DNA from 4 places in the Rhizobium sp. P44RR-XXIV genome. Region 4 is predicted to be linked to each of the others. Evidence: predicted binding sites of a transcription regulator. Region 4 holds the regulator's gene; each other region holds the start of a gene.

Region 1 (3,642 bases), on a different contig from region 4:
GGCATGATCCTCCGCTTTGCCTCCCTACAGGATCAGGCTACCGAGCCGCTTGGGGATCCTGATCTGCGTCAGTAAGCGTCCCCAGAAAAGCAACGATGTCGTCGATCTCTGCATCCGTTACCCCAGGGTCCTCGTGTGGCTTCTTGCCGAACGGCGGGTCCTGATTGAGATTGTTCCAATAAGCTGCAGGCAGGTCATCATATTGACGGACTGTGCCATCGGCATTGTGCGGATACCATCGGCCCGGGTCCGTGTCGCGTGTCACATAAAATGAGACGACATCGCGGAGCGAATGAAAATAGCCATTGTGGAAGAAACTGTGGCGGAGCGCGACGTTGCGGAGCGTCGGCGTGCGGAAGAGGCCGCAATATTCTGCGCGCCCTTTCAGGTCGGTTCTCTGTGGACCGCAGAGGCCGAGATCGAAATAGTTGGGGTCCTTGTTTGCGGGAATGTCTGGATTTCGCGGCACAGCTAGTCCAAGAAAGCCGAAATCGGAAAACTGCGGCGGCTCCCCGTCGTTGGCAGGTTCGCTCAAATGACAACTCGAACAGTTGCCCTTCGCGGGGTCTTCGAAGAGAGCTCGACCGCGCAACTCCTGAGCTGTCAAACTGCCCTTGCCAGCGAGGAAGGCGTCGTATCGGCTGGAATAAGGATAGAAATCGGGACCGCTTTGCTCGAAGGTCGCGAGTGCCTCGACGGCCGCGGCGAAAGCATCCTCGGTGTGATCGAAGACGTCAGCTCCGAATATCATCTTGAATTCTTCCGCATATGGCGCGTTGCGCAAGCGCGCAACAACGTCTTTCGGGTCTTTGTTTGCCATCTCGAACGGCGAAAGCAGGGGGATCTTGGCCTGATCGTAACCGTGATCCACACGACCGTCCCATGTGAGGCCACCCGTCGGCCCGTTGTCGATGCTTTCGTCGCCTTCGTCCTCGGAATCGTAAAAGTGCTCTGTGAATGTCGGTACGGACTGCAGGTATCGAAGCGAAGGAACCGCGCGCAAGCCAGGCTGATCCATGTGCTCTCCTCCCAACTCCACCGGAGACGCCGAGGCCGGTCCGTAGGCGTGGTGCGGGTCATGGCAGGAAGCGCAAGCCTGGAGGCCCGACGCCGAAAGAGATCGATCGGAGAACATCTTGCGGCCGACCTCCGTCAATGCCCTGGCTCTGGCAAAAGCTGCAGCTCGTGACATTGGCCCTGGATGAATGCCAACACCATCGCCGGCGGCGGTCTCATAGAGAGGCACGAGGGCAAGCAAGAGCGCGAGCCCACCGCCCGTCATCAGCGCACGGGTTGGCCACATTTTATTGAGCGTCAATGTCGCATTTCCGTAAGATTTCAGGGCGGTCTGGATCATAATCGAGCGCGGGTGCAACAGAATGATGACGGAGAAATTCTAGACCCCTGTTACGATCTCCTGCCGTCACAAAAATGATAGGAGAGAAAGTTAGCGTGTCGCTTGCAAGCCTCTCGGCATCCGCTTGGACGGCTCCGCTCCTCTAGCCAATATCCCCTAGCCATGAGGTAATCCGCCGTGAAGAGGCTCAAACTACTCCATTTCTTTTATTTGGCCGCCGCCGCAATCTTACCATCTGCTTACTCAACGGTGGTTCAAGCAGCCCCCGCCGGATACGACAAGATTGATACCGTAGTGGTGATCTACGCCGAGAACCGTAGCTTCGACAATCTTTATGGCAGTTTCCCTGGCGCCAATGGGCTTTCTAGCGCAACAGCCAGTCAGGCGCGTCAGCTTGACCGCAATGGTCAGCCCCTTGCGGAATTGCCTCCGGCATGGGGTGGATTGACAGCGAAGGGGGTTACTCCGCCGATCACGGAGGCACAATCGGCGCATCTGGCGAATGCGACATTCGCGATCGATGACGCAAGCGGCTTCGCGCAGTCTTCATCGGTGATCACGCGCGATCTCTGGCATCGTTTCTATCAGGAGCAGATGCAGATCGATGGTGGCAAGAATGATAAGTTCGTCGCGTGGGCGGATTCTGGCGGCCTTGTCATGGGCCATTACGACGGTTCCAACCTGCCCATGTGGCAGATCGCAAAGAAATACGTTCTTGCCGACAATTTCTTCCAGGGAGCATTTGGCGGGTCATTTCTGAACCACTTCCAGTTGGCCTGCGCCTGCGTCCCTGTTTTCCCGGATGCCGATAAGAGCCCGGCAAAGCCGACCATCGCCAAGGTTGACGCCGATGGTGTTTCACTGACCGTGGTCGAGAACGCGCCCAAATCGGCTTTGGAGGGTGCGCCGAAATTTGTATCAGACGGTAATCTCACGCCCGACTTCCACGCCGTCAATACGATGCAACCGCCATATGAGCCGAGCGCCAATCCTCCCGTTGCTGGCGGCGATACGGCCTTTGCGGACCCCAGTCTGCCGACAACCTTGCCGCCGCAACACGACATCACGATCGGCGATCTTCTGACGCTGAAAGGTATTGATTGGGCTTGGTATGCCGGAGCTTGGCAGGCGACCCTTGATGGGAAGAATGCGACGCCGGTGCCGAACTTCCAGTTCCATCACCAGCCATTCAACTATTTTGCCGCCTATGCACCCGGTACTCCGGCTCGCGCCCAGCATCTCAAGGACGGAGGCCTCGGCGGCACGGCCTTTATCAAGGACATCGATGACGGCAAGCTTCCTGCGGTCACGTTCTACAAACCCCAGGGAAATCTGAACGAGCACAGCGGCTACGCCGATGTTTCAAGTGGCGACCAGCATCTTGCCGACATCGTTTCTCATCTCGAAAAGAGCCCGCAGTGGGGTCATATGTTGGTGATCGTCACTTACGACGAGAACGGCGGGTTCTGGGATCATGTCGCTCCTCCGAAGGCGGACCGTTGGGGTCCCGGCAACCGGATTCCCGCTTTTATCATTTCCCCCTTTGCGCGGACCGGAATGGTCGATCACACGCAATATGACACGACGTCCATCTTGCGCTTTATCACCGCTCGCTATGATTTGCCCGTCCTGCCGGGTCTGGTCGCCCGTGACAAGGCGCTGCGCAACAATGACGAGCCGCCCATGGGCGACATGAGTGCGGCGCTCGATTTGACGCGGTAATCACGCAGGCCTCGGACACTGTCCGAGGCCTGCCACCTTTCCGCGGCAGGAAGAGTTGTCTGACGGCCCTCAGAGGCAGGGCGACTGATGGAACCCTCAGTGGGAGTCGTCATGCGGTCGTTACAGGGCGGTGTGATGCAGATAGCAGCGGCGCGGCTAAGCGCCTGATCGTCAATGATTGAACGGGGATGATGATGAAACACGATACCAGAGCTGGTTGCCAGCTGGTCGGCGTCGCCATCTTGGCATTGTGCCTCGCCTTGCCGGTTCGCGCGCAGGACACTTCTGCATCGGCAAATGCCAAACCCTTCCTGACGCTCGACGGCAAGCAGCCGCTGGTGATAGGCCACCGCGGGCTTCCAGGCCTGATGCCGGAGGAAACATTGGCCTCCTATGATATGGCCGCCGCCCTCGGCACCGATGCCCTGGAGGAGGATATTCACCTCACCAAGGATTGCCTGCTGGTCGCACGCCATAATCCCTGGCTCAGCGACAACACGAATGTGGCGGAGGTCGCCAAGACCAATGCTGATGTCGCTGCTCGCAAGCGCACGGTGCCCGGC
Region 2 (3,642 bases), on a different contig from region 4:
ACGGCACCACCTGGGCCACCCTTGAGCTGAAGGGTGACGAACTCGTCACCATCGAAGGCCTGGCTGATATCAAGCCGCGCGAGCGCAAGATCGCCAAGGTTACCTATGGCGACGGCACGGTTCGCGATATCCCGATCATCTGCCGTATCGATACGCTGGATGAGGTCATCTACGTCAACAATGGCGGCATCCTGCAGACCGTTCTGCGCGATCTCGCTGCCTGATAGGCTCTAAAAGCCGCAAATTACGCGCCGCCGGGGAAAGTTTCCTGGCGGCGTCTTGTTTTTCACGCCGATGTGTACGGCACGTCCGGTGCTGCACGCCGGTCTCACCCCATCGTGACTTTGCGTCATCACGCTAAACTATTATCTCTTGTTTCAGATTTTTCGGGCTTGATACGGGCATGGTTGCCCGAAGGAGCGTGAGCGGTTTCAGGGCCTGCGTAGGCAGACGACCTTTGAAATTTGACAATGAGGTACAAGGGAAATGCGCCTTCGACTTTCGATTCTACTTCTGGCAGGCATCGCGCTGGCAAGTTCGCTGCATGCGCAGGAGGCTGCGAAGATCAAGGGCGTGGTCGAGCTCTTCACCGCACAGGGCTGCGCTTCCTGTCCACCCGCCGATGCCGCCTTCCGCAAGCTGATCCGCCAGGGCGACGTGGTGGCGCTTGCTTATCATGTCGACTACTGGAACTATCTCGGCTGGAGCGACACGATGGCGTCCAAGGACAACACGGCGCGCCAATATGCCTATGCGCGCGCGCTCGGCCGCAGCGGCGTCTACACGCCCCAGGCCGTCGTCAATGGCCGCGACCATATGAACGGCGCGGATCTCAATGCGATCAACGTCAAGCTCGATAGCTTCCAGCGCAGCGGTGAAGGTCTGACTATTCCAGTGAATGCCGCCATGAAGGACGACGAGCTGTCGATCAAGATCGGCGCTGGCCAAGGCAAGGCCAATGTTGTCGTCGTCTATTTCGACAAGGAGCAGATGGTGGCTCCGAAGGGCGGCGAAAACAACGGTCAGCAGATCGCCTACATGCATGCGGTTTCAGATGTCGAAACCGTTGGTATGTGGGACGGCAAGGCGATGAATATCGTCCTGCCCGCCAATGTACTTGATAAGGCCGGCCGGAGAGGGCTTGCGGTTCTCCTGCAGTCTTCGACACCCACGGGCGATCCCGCAGCCATCATCGGTGCGACGGTATTGACCATCGGCTCGGACGGCTGAGCGGCTTTTTTCAAGCTGACCCCTAAGCCTTCTATTTCGGCTGGCGCCGAAAAGGGTCCCTATTTTGGCTGATGCCAAAAAGGGGAGGTGCCCGGCGAGGACGCATTCGGGGCTGGGGTTTATCGATACGCCCCCGGCCGGGCCGCTTGACGCGGCGGCGCCAAGCGGTTGCCTATACTTCCTGCAAATCGGGCGGCGTTTTGACTGAAATGCGGCGCCGCCGAGACGCTTTCGGGGGCAGGAAAGAAATTGTGAGCCGCCAGGTGTCTTGCAATTTGGTGTGGCTGAGGCAAACTGTCATTCTCTTGTCATGAGATAGCCCCTGGGGGATTGATGACTGATCAGCCGGATTTGCGCCATAGCGAAAGCCGTTCCGTCGACACCAACACCACCTCCGTCGTCGTCGATCTCAGGGAATACAAACAGAGCAAGGACCCGCTGCCGGTGACATTCCACCGCCGCGAGCTTGATGCCATTCTCTGGATCTACGGTCGCATGGTCGGGGAGGGCGAGTGGCGGGACTATGCCATTGACCACCTCAAGGACATGGCGGTTTTCTCCGTCTTCAAGCGCTCAGGCGAATTGCCGCTCTTCCGCATCGAAAAGAACCCGAAGCTGGCTGCCAAGCAGGGGGCCTTCTCCGTGGTCAACACCAACGGCATGATCCTGAAACGCGGCCATGACCTGCAACAGGTCCTGAAGGTTTTCGACAAGCAGCTGAAGCTGGTGGATAAGTAGCTCTTATCGCCATTTGCTGTGTGCTGGCTGATAGTGCCGCACCCCCCTCTGTCCCCTTCGGGACATCTCCCCCACAAGGGGGGAGATTGGCAACTTGGAGCGCTCCCTGCACCACCAACCAACATCGTGCCTGCTGAAATGCGGCTTGTTGTTTTTGAGAGACGAGCGTCATGCTCCCAATAATCTCCCCCCTTGTGGGGGAGATGTCACGACAGCGACAGAGGGGGGTATCAAACGTGCGGCATATGCGAAACCTGCGCTACTCCCCAAACAACGTCCCCGGATAAACCGATGGGTCCGGATCGCTGTCGTTGCCGTCGCCGAGCGCCTTCTGCATCAGCATCGTGTCCAGCCACCGGCCATGCTTGTAGCCCGTGCCTTTCAGCAGCCCGACCTCGGTGAAGCCCGCTGAGCGGTGTACGGCGACAGAGGCCGGGTGGGCGCCACCGATGACGGCGATCATCTGGCGGAAGCCGAGCGTCTCGCAGCTCTCGACCAAGGCCTTCAACAGCAGCCCGCCGACGCCGCGGCCGCGAGCTTCCGGCGCGAGATAGATCGAATCCTCCACCATCCAACGATAGGCTGGGCGGGTGCGGAATGCCGAGGCATAGGCATAGCCGAGGAACGTGCCGCCTCTGTCTTCCGCGACGATGTAGGGGTAGGCTTTGTCCTGGATCGCCAGGAAGCGGCCCGCCATCTCCTCTTCACTTGGGGGCGTGATCTCGTAGCTGGCCGTGCCGTTCAGCACGGAATCGCGGTAGATGGCGGTGATGTGGGGAAGGTCGTTTACGGTTGCGCTGCGAAGGCTGACGGACATTGCTTTTCTTGCCTGATCTGCTCGATGTGACGGTCGATATCAAATCGCAGGACTATCCTCCAGGCAAATAAAAAGGCGGCCGAAGCCGCCTTTCCGAATGTCTTGTTCAAGCCGTGCGATTAGCGGCGATTGCCCATAAACTGCAGCAGGAACATGAACAGGTTGATGAAGTCCAGGTAGAGCGACAGGGCGCCCATGATGGCCTTGCGGCCAGCCACGGTGGCATCGTCAGCAGCGTAGTACATTTCCTTGATCCGCTGCGTATCGTAGGCGGTGAGGCCTGCGAAGATCAGCACGCCGATCACCGAGATGGCGAACTGCAGGGCGGACGAAGCCAGGAAGATGTTGACCAGCGACGCGATGATCAGGCCGAAGAGACCCATCATCAGGAACGAACCCATCGCCGACAGGTCACGCTTGGTCGTATAGCCATAGAGCGACAGCGCGCCGAAGGAGGCGGCGGTCACGAAGAAGGTCTGCACGACGCTCTGGCCGGTGTAGATGATGAAGATCGACGACAGCGACAGGCCTACCAGCGCGGCATAGACCCAGAAGGTCGTCGTCGCGGCGGCTACGCTCATGCGGTTAATCCTGAAGCTCAGGAAGAAGACCATTGCCAGCGGAGCCAGAATGACCACCCACTTCAACGGGCTCAGATAGATCGCCTGGCCGAAGGCCGTGATCTGTCCGTTGGAGAAAGCGAGCGAGAACGAAAGATAGGCAGCAACACCCGTGATCGCCAGACCCAGCGCCATCAGGTTATAGACCTTGAGCATATAGGCTCGAAGGCCTGCGTCTATCATCGCACCGGATTGCGCGCCGCTCTGCGCCCGGTTTTGGTAATTGCGAAAGTCAGC
Region 3 (3,642 bases), on a different contig from region 4:
TAAAGCAGCCCATCGCCGTTCAACAGCAAATAGCGTCCGTCAGGCGAATAGTTCGGCGCCTCGATCAGCTGGTCCGTCTGCCAGACAATCCGGTTCGCTCCCGTGCGAATATTGTAGATCTCGACCGAGCTGCGCATTCTTCGTTCCCTTGTCGCCGGGTGTCGCGATCAGCGATCGCGGAACCGATTGGTGATCGGATAGCGGCGGTCACGGCCGAAATTCTTCTTGGTGATCTTCACGCCCGGCGCCGACTGGCGGCGCTTGTATTCGGCGAGATAGAGCAGATGCTCGATACGATGCACCGTCGTGACGTCGTGCCCGCGCGCAACGATCTCCTCGACCGACATTTCCTTTTCCACCAGGCATTCCAGGATATCGTCGAGCGCCGGATAGGGCGGAAGCGAATCCTGGTCCGTCTGGTTCGGCCTGAGTTCGGCCGACGGCGCCTTGTCGATGATATTGTAAGGGATCACCTCACCCGAGGGGCCAAGCGCGCCCGGCGGCACATGCAGGTTGCGCCAGCGTGACAACGCATAGACCTGCATCTTGTAGAGGTCCTTGATCGGGTTGAAGCCGCCGTTCATGTCGCCATAGAGCGTGGCATATCCAACCGACATTTCCGACTTGTTGCCGGTCGTCACGACCATCGAGCCGAACTTGTTGGAGATCGCCATCAGAATGGTCCCGCGGGCGCGGCTCTGCAGGTTTTCTTCGGTGATGCCGCTCTCGGTGCCTTCGAACAGATCGGACAAAGCGGAGGTAAAGCCGCCGACGGGCTCCTCGATCGGCACGATATCGTAACGGCAGCCGAGCGCCTTGGCGCAATCGGCCGCATCCTTCAGCGAGTCCTCGGAGGTATAGCGATAGGGCAGCATGACCGTTCGCACACGCTCCTCTCCAAGCGCATCGACCGCAATTGCCGCACAGATCGCCGAGTCGATGCCGCCAGACAGGCCGAGCACGACGGACTTGAAGCCGTTCTTGTTGACATAGTCACGGAAGCCCAGCAGGCAGGCGCGATAATCGGCCTCCTCGCCTTCCGGAATATGCGCCATCGGTCCTTCGGCGCAGTGCCAGACGTCACCGTTCTTCTTCCATGTCGTCACTGCCAACGCGGTCTCGAACTGGCTCATCTGGAAGGCCAGCGTCTTGTCCGCATTGAAACCGAAGCTCGCGCCGTCGAAAACCAGTTCGTCCTGACCGCCAACCTGCGCAGCAAAAATGAGCGGCAAGCCTGACTCGATTACCTGCCGCAACGCGACCTGGTGGCGGACATCGACCTTGCCACGGTAATAAGGCGAACCGTTCGGAACCAGCAGGATTTCCGCACCGGCCTCGGCCAGCGTTTCGCAGATACCGAGATCGTTCCAGATCTCCTCGCAAATCGGTATGCCGATGCGGACGCCGCGGAAATTGACGGGACCTGAGATGGTGCCTTCGTCGAAAACTCGCTTTTCGTCGAATTCGCCATAGTTCGGCAAGTCGACCTTGTCTCTGACGAAAATGACCTTGCCACCATCGAGCACGGCCACCGAGTTGTAGCGGCCGGTGTCATCCTGCCTTGGAACACCGACGATGACACCCGGCCCGCCGTCGGCGGTATCGGCGGCCAGGCTTTCAACCGCTTTCCAGCACGCACGGATGAAGGCTGGCTTCAGGACCAAATCCTCCGGCGGATAGCCGGAAATGAACAGTTCCGTCAGCATCAGGAGCTGCGCACCCTCGCGCGCCGCCTCGGCCCGCGCCTCGCGTGCCTTGGCAAGATTGCCGGAGATGTCGCCGACCGTCGGATTGAGCTGCGCGACGGCGATGCGGATGGTGTGAGTGATCGGGCTTTGCTCTGTCATGCCATACATTTAGCGATGGCCTCTTGCTTCCGCAACCGCCTTCGTTCGCCTCTGGGCATCAAAGATCGCACTACGCGCATAGGCGGTATTTTTACCCGGAAAAGTATCAAGCTTGCCTTGCGGTTCATCCGGCATTCATGACAGAAGCATGACAATTATATGAATATTTTAGCATTCGGAGAAACCCTTGGTCGATCTGGTCATTGGTTCCGCCTTGGCGGGCAGGCTCGCTTTTTTCCAGAAAATCGGCGCAGCAAGGCAACAATCAAATGTCCTGCGCCAGCTTCTGAGCCTTGGTCTGACCATGCTGCTGGCGCTACTGCTGGTCCTCGGCGTCGAATGGATCGCACGCGGCGAATTCTCGCCCGTGCTGCCATATGTGTTTTCTCCTTCCCGCCCCGGCTTCACCACCATTGGCATCGTCATGCTGATGATGCTGATGGCCGACGCGATCTTCGGCCGGGCCCATCTATCCGTCCTGATCGTCGCGCCCCTTCTACTGGTTCCCGCCTTCATCTCGAGCCAAAAACAGAACTATCTGTCCGACCCGCTTTATCCTTCGGATTTCCTGTTTGCGCGGCAGATCATGGAATTACTGCCGGTCATGGTGCGTGATCGTCCGTGGACCGCAGCAGCGCTCGTCATTGGTCTTGTCGCGGCGCTGGCAGCGCTTGCTTTTCTGTGGCGCCACGCCTGGCGGCATGCTGCTACCTTGTCCCGAAAGGCTCGGGTAGTCCGGCTGTCGGTTTGTCTGCCACTGGCTGCGGTCTTCATCTCGCAGATGGACCCGACGCAATATTCCTTCATCCGCGAAAAGCTGCGTATCATCCCGATCGTCTGGGATCAGAAGGAAAACTACACCTATAACGGCTTCGTCATCGCCTTCTCGCTGAACCTGCCGATGGCAGACGTCAAATCTCCGGCGGGTTACGGGCCGGACGCGATCGATGCGATACCGGCACGAAACTATGGCTATCTTTCCGGCCCGCGCCAGAAGCCTGATGTCATCATGCTGATGAGCGAATCCCTGTGGGATCCAACGCGACTTTCCAATGTCAGCTTCACGCCCGACCCGATGCCGACGATCCGTGCCCGACAATCAGGCAATGTCTTTTCGCCCGAGTTCGGCGGCATGACGGCCAATGTGGAATTCGAGGCGCTGACCGGCTTTTCCAACGCCTTCCTGCCCTATGGCAGCATTCCCTATCAGCAATATGTCCGCCGCCCCATGCCCTCGCTGGCGACCTTCTTCCGGGCAGAAGGCTACGCGGCCCGCGCGCTCCATCCGTTCAGCGGCTGGTTCTGGAACCGTAACGAAGTCTATAGAGCTTTCGGCTTTGAGGAATTCCACACCGAGGAAACGCTGCCGGCAATGGAAAAGCGCGGCATGTTCGCTTCCGATGACTCCCTGTTGAAGGAGATCATGCGCGAGGGGGATGGGGCCGAAAAGCCGTTCTTCTTTTTCGCCGTCACCCTTCAGGGACATGGCCCTTATGAAGCCAACCGCTACGCCCAGAACACGGTAAATATTGCCGGCAATCTGAATGACGACGACCGGGAAACGCTTGGCACCTATGCACAGGGCGTTCGCGAAGCCGACGACAGTTTGAAAATGCTGATGGATTGGGCTGAAAAGCGCGACCGCGAAACCATCATTGTCCTCTGGGGCGATCATCTGCCGCCGCTCGGCGGCGTCTATCCGAACACTGGCTACATGCCGCAGCAGGTTGCGACCCGCAAGGCTCCACTCGACATCATGAAGCAGGAGCATGAAACACCGCTGGTCATCTGGTCG
Region 4 (3,642 bases):
TCCGTCTTCTACGGCGACAAGCGTGCGCTCTTCGACGTCAACCTGAACATCCGTGCCAATACGGTTACGGCGTTGATCGGTCCTTCGGGCTGCGGCAAATCCACCTTCCTGCGTTGCCTCAATCGCATGAACGATACGATCGAGACCTGCCGCGTCACCGGCAAGATCACGCTCGACGATCAGGATGTCTACGACAACAACATTGATGTTGTGGAGCTGCGCGCGCGGGTCGGCATGGTCTTCCAGAAGCCCAATCCGTTCCCGAAGTCGATCTATGAGAACGTAGCCTATGGCCCTCGCATCCATGGTCTGCATCGCTCGAAAGCTGATCTCGAGCATATCGTCGAAACCAGCCTGCAGAAGGCCGGTCTGTGGGGTGAGGTGAAGGATCGGCTGCATGATGCCGGCACGAGCCTCTCGGGCGGTCAGCAGCAGCGCCTGTGCATCGCCCGTGCCGTCGCGGTCAGCCCGGAGGTCATTCTGATGGACGAGCCCTGTTCGGCGCTCGATCCCATTGCCACCGCCAAGGTCGAGGATCTGATCCACGAGCTGCGCGAAAACTTCACCATCGTCATCGTCACGCATTCCATGCAGCAGGCAGCCCGCGTGTCGCAACGTACCGCAATGTTTCATCTCGGCCATCTGGTCGAGGAGAACGATACCGATAAGATGTTCACCAATCCCGACGATTTCCGCACGCAGGATTACATCATGGGCCGTTTTGGTTGATGATGCCGTGCGCGCGGCTCCTTTCACACAGTTCACCTTGAGGATAGAAAAATGGTCTCCACTCACATTCTCTCTGCCTATGACGAAGACCTGAAGTTCCTGACGCGCCGTATTGCGGAAATGGGCGGCCTGGCCGAGCAAATGGTCAGCGACAGCGTTCGGGCGCTGGTCCAGAGCGACACTGGTCTTGCGCAGAAGGTCATCTCCGACGACGTCATCCTCGATCATGCCGAGCGGGAAGTCGGCGACAAGGCCATCGTCACCATCGCCCGTCGTCAGCCGATGGCTGCCGACCTGCGCGAGATCATGGGTTCGATCCGTATCGCTTCCGATCTGGAGCGCGTCGGCGACCTCGGCAAGAACACCGCCAAGCGCGTCATCGCCGTGCAGGGTACGGGCGTTCCGCGTCGCCTGGCTCGTGGCATCGAGCACCTTTCCGAATTGGCGCTTAGCCAGCTCAAGGAAGTCCTCGACGTCTACGCCACACGCTCGCCGGACAAGGCCGTGTCGATCCGCGAACGCGACGAGGAAATCGACGCGATGTACACCTCGCTCTTCCGCGAGATGCTGACCTACATGATGGAAGATCCGCGCAACATCACCACCTGCACGCATCTTCTCTTCTGCGCCAAGAACATCGAGCGCATCGGCGACCATGCCACCAACATCGCCGAGACGATCTATTACATGGCGACGGGTGCTCAGCCCGAAGGCGAGCGCCCGAAGGACGATACCGCCAATACCGTCGGCGCAGTGACGGAATAATCCGAAAGCGAAGAAAGGAGACCATAGGCGCATGGTTCCGAGAGTTGCTGTTGTAGAAGACGAGGAAGCGCTCAGCGTTCTGCTGCGCTACAATCTCGAGGCCGAAGGCTTCGAGGTCGACACGATCCTCAGAGGCGATGAAGCCGAGTTGCGTCTCCAGGAGCGCATTCCCGATCTTCTGATCCTCGACTGGATGCTCCCCGGTGTATCCGGCATCGAGCTCTGCCGCCGGCTGCGCATGCGGCCGGAGACGGAGCGCCTGCCGATCATCATGCTGACGGCCCGCGGCGAGGAAAGCGAGCGCGTGCGCGGTCTTTCCACTGGCGCGGACGATTACGTCGTCAAGCCGTTCTCGACACCCGAGCTGATGGCTCGCGTCAAGGCGATGCTGCGGCGCGCCCGTCCGGAGGTTCTCTCCACGGTGTTGCGTTGTGGCGATATCGAGCTGGACCGCGAGACGCACCGCGTTCACCGCAAGAGCCGCGAAGTGCGGCTGGGACCGACCGAATTCCGTCTTCTGGAATTCCTGATGTCCTCGCCGGGCCGCGTCTTCTCGCGCTCGCAACTGCTCGACGGCGTGTGGGGGCATGATATCTATGTCGACGAACGCACGGTCGACGTGCATGTCGGTCGCCTGCGCAAGGCGCTCAACTTCTCCAATATGCAGGATGTCATCCGCACCGTTCGCGGCGCGGGCTACTCCATGGAGGCCTGAGCGGGAATACCCGATCAGGCACTCAACATTACAGCGCCACGCGTCTTTCAAGACGCGTTAAGGTCGCTGTAATATCTTAGAATTCTGCATAATTTTCCCTCAAATCGGTTCCGATTTAAGGAATTATGCAGTCGCGGCGGAAACAGAAAACGGGCCCCAAAGGGCCCGTTTCTTTATCTCAGTGATGAAGTGTCTCAGCCGCGCGCTGAGCTGGCCTGCGCCGTTCATGCACCGGCTGGTAGGCCAGGCGCTGATGGTAGGTGCAGTAGGGCGATGAATCCGGGCTCTCGTTGCCGCAGAAGTGGAAATCGTCCTTCAGGGGATCGCCGACCGGCCACTTGCAGGTGCGCTCCGTCAGCTCCGTCAGGCCGAGGCGCCGGGAGATTGGAACGACCACATTGGCAGCCGGGCGATACTGGATCTCGTTGACCGTATCGATCTCGACCTCTTCCTTCAGCATGGTTGCGCCCTGCTGGCGGGTAACCGTGCGGGTTGCGACGCGCGCCTGATAGTTCGAAGCCCGCGGCGCCGTGGCGCTGCGCTTCGGCGTGCGAGCCGCCGCCGTCGTACCGCCAGCCTTCGCTCGGCCGGGAAGGTTCAAGCGATGCACCTTGCCGATAACGGCGTTACGGCTGACGCCACCGAGCTGTGCCGCGATCTGGCTGGCGCTCAACCCTTCGGACCATAGCTTTTTCAGCTTCTCGACGCGTTCGTCTGTCCAATTCATGCCCTGTCTCCGCTGTCGCGTTTCCGATGGCAGAATCCCTCACCATTGCCTCGCATGGGGATCGAGGCACGAAACGCTCTAAAATTGTGGTGACTAGTTCCGCCGCATGCAGTCTAGCAATTGGTTTTTAACCTAGTGTGAGGCAGACTCCGTGACAAGAGTCGCGGGAATCTTGAGGAATCGATTTCGAGGTTTTCCCCAACTTGCTGTCCGGGCGTGGCATTTCTGCAATATGCGGCGCCGAACGTATCCCTTTTGCGCGCAAGCACTTTCTCGCACCTGCTAAAGCGCCAGTTTTGTTGACATCGCGGTGCAAAACAACAATAGTGACCGGGCCGCCGCAAGGCGGCATTTTTGATTTTTTCGGACCCCTTTCGTAAAAACGAAGCGATTGGTCCTTAAAGTTGTGATCGAGGAGATATGGCCATGGCCGAGACCGCGCCGCTTTATGATACCTACATGCGAGCTCCGCTGCGGTTCGAGCGAGGCGAAGGCGTATGGTTGATCACTGAAAGCGGTGAACGCTATCTCGATTTTGCAGCCGGCGTGGCGGTCAATTCGCTCGGTCATGCTCATCCCCATCTTGTCGCCGAGCTGAAGGCGCAGGCTGACAAGGTTTGGCATCTGTCCAACCTCTACGAGGTGCCTGGCCAGGAAAAGCTGTCGAAGCGGCTGACGGAAGCCACTTTCGCCGACAAGGTGTTCT

What was found. Region 4 encodes PhoB, which activates phosphate uptake and scavenging genes when phosphate is short. Its sites were predicted from a motif close to TGTCATNNANCTGTCAT; they were not measured.
Region 1: BSK43_RS16100 (acid phosphatase) is a predicted target of PhoB. The motif match lies at 1,372-1,388, and genes of this name have one in related genera.
Region 2: BSK43_RS04890 (DUF2794 domain-containing protein) is a predicted target of PhoB. The motif match lies at 1,526-1,542, and genes of this name have one in related genera.
Region 3: BSK43_RS19960 (LTA synthase family protein) is a predicted target of PhoB. The motif match lies at 1,985-2,001, and genes of this name have one in related genera.

Annotation. Positions count from the first base shown of each region.
Region 1 covers NZ_MPVZ02000027.1:821,433-825,074, forward strand. Annotated here, with positions in the region: gene BSK43_RS16095 (cytochrome c peroxidase) at 38-1,303, opposite strand; gene BSK43_RS16100 (acid phosphatase) at 1,535-3,079, shown strand; gene BSK43_RS16105 (glycerophosphodiester phosphodiesterase family protein) at 3,274-3,642, shown strand, end outside.
Region 2 covers NZ_MPVZ02000024.1:204,145-207,786, reverse strand. Annotated here, with positions in the region: gene acnA (aconitate hydratase AcnA) at 1-224, shown strand, start outside; gene BSK43_RS04895 (thioredoxin family protein) at 487-1,230, shown strand; gene BSK43_RS04890 (DUF2794 domain-containing protein) at 1,564-1,968, shown strand; gene BSK43_RS04885 (GNAT family N-acetyltransferase) at 2,228-2,785, opposite strand; gene BSK43_RS04880 (Bax inhibitor-1/YccA family protein) at 2,905-3,642, opposite strand, start outside.
Region 3 covers NZ_MPVZ02000028.1:584,940-588,581, reverse strand. Annotated here, with positions in the region: gene BSK43_RS19970 (TolB family protein) at 1-137, opposite strand, end outside; gene BSK43_RS19965 (NAD+ synthase) at 168-1,847, opposite strand; gene BSK43_RS19960 (LTA synthase family protein) at 2,092-3,642, shown strand, end outside.
Region 4 covers NZ_MPVZ02000025.1:288,969-292,610, reverse strand. Annotated here, with positions in the region: gene pstB (phosphate ABC transporter ATP-binding protein PstB) at 1-729, shown strand, start outside; gene phoU (phosphate signaling complex protein PhoU) at 781-1,494, shown strand; gene phoB (phosphate regulon transcriptional regulator PhoB) at 1,526-2,209, shown strand; gene BSK43_RS06740 (GcrA family cell cycle regulator) at 2,388-2,936, opposite strand; gene BSK43_RS06730 (aspartate aminotransferase family protein) at 3,363-3,642, shown strand, end outside.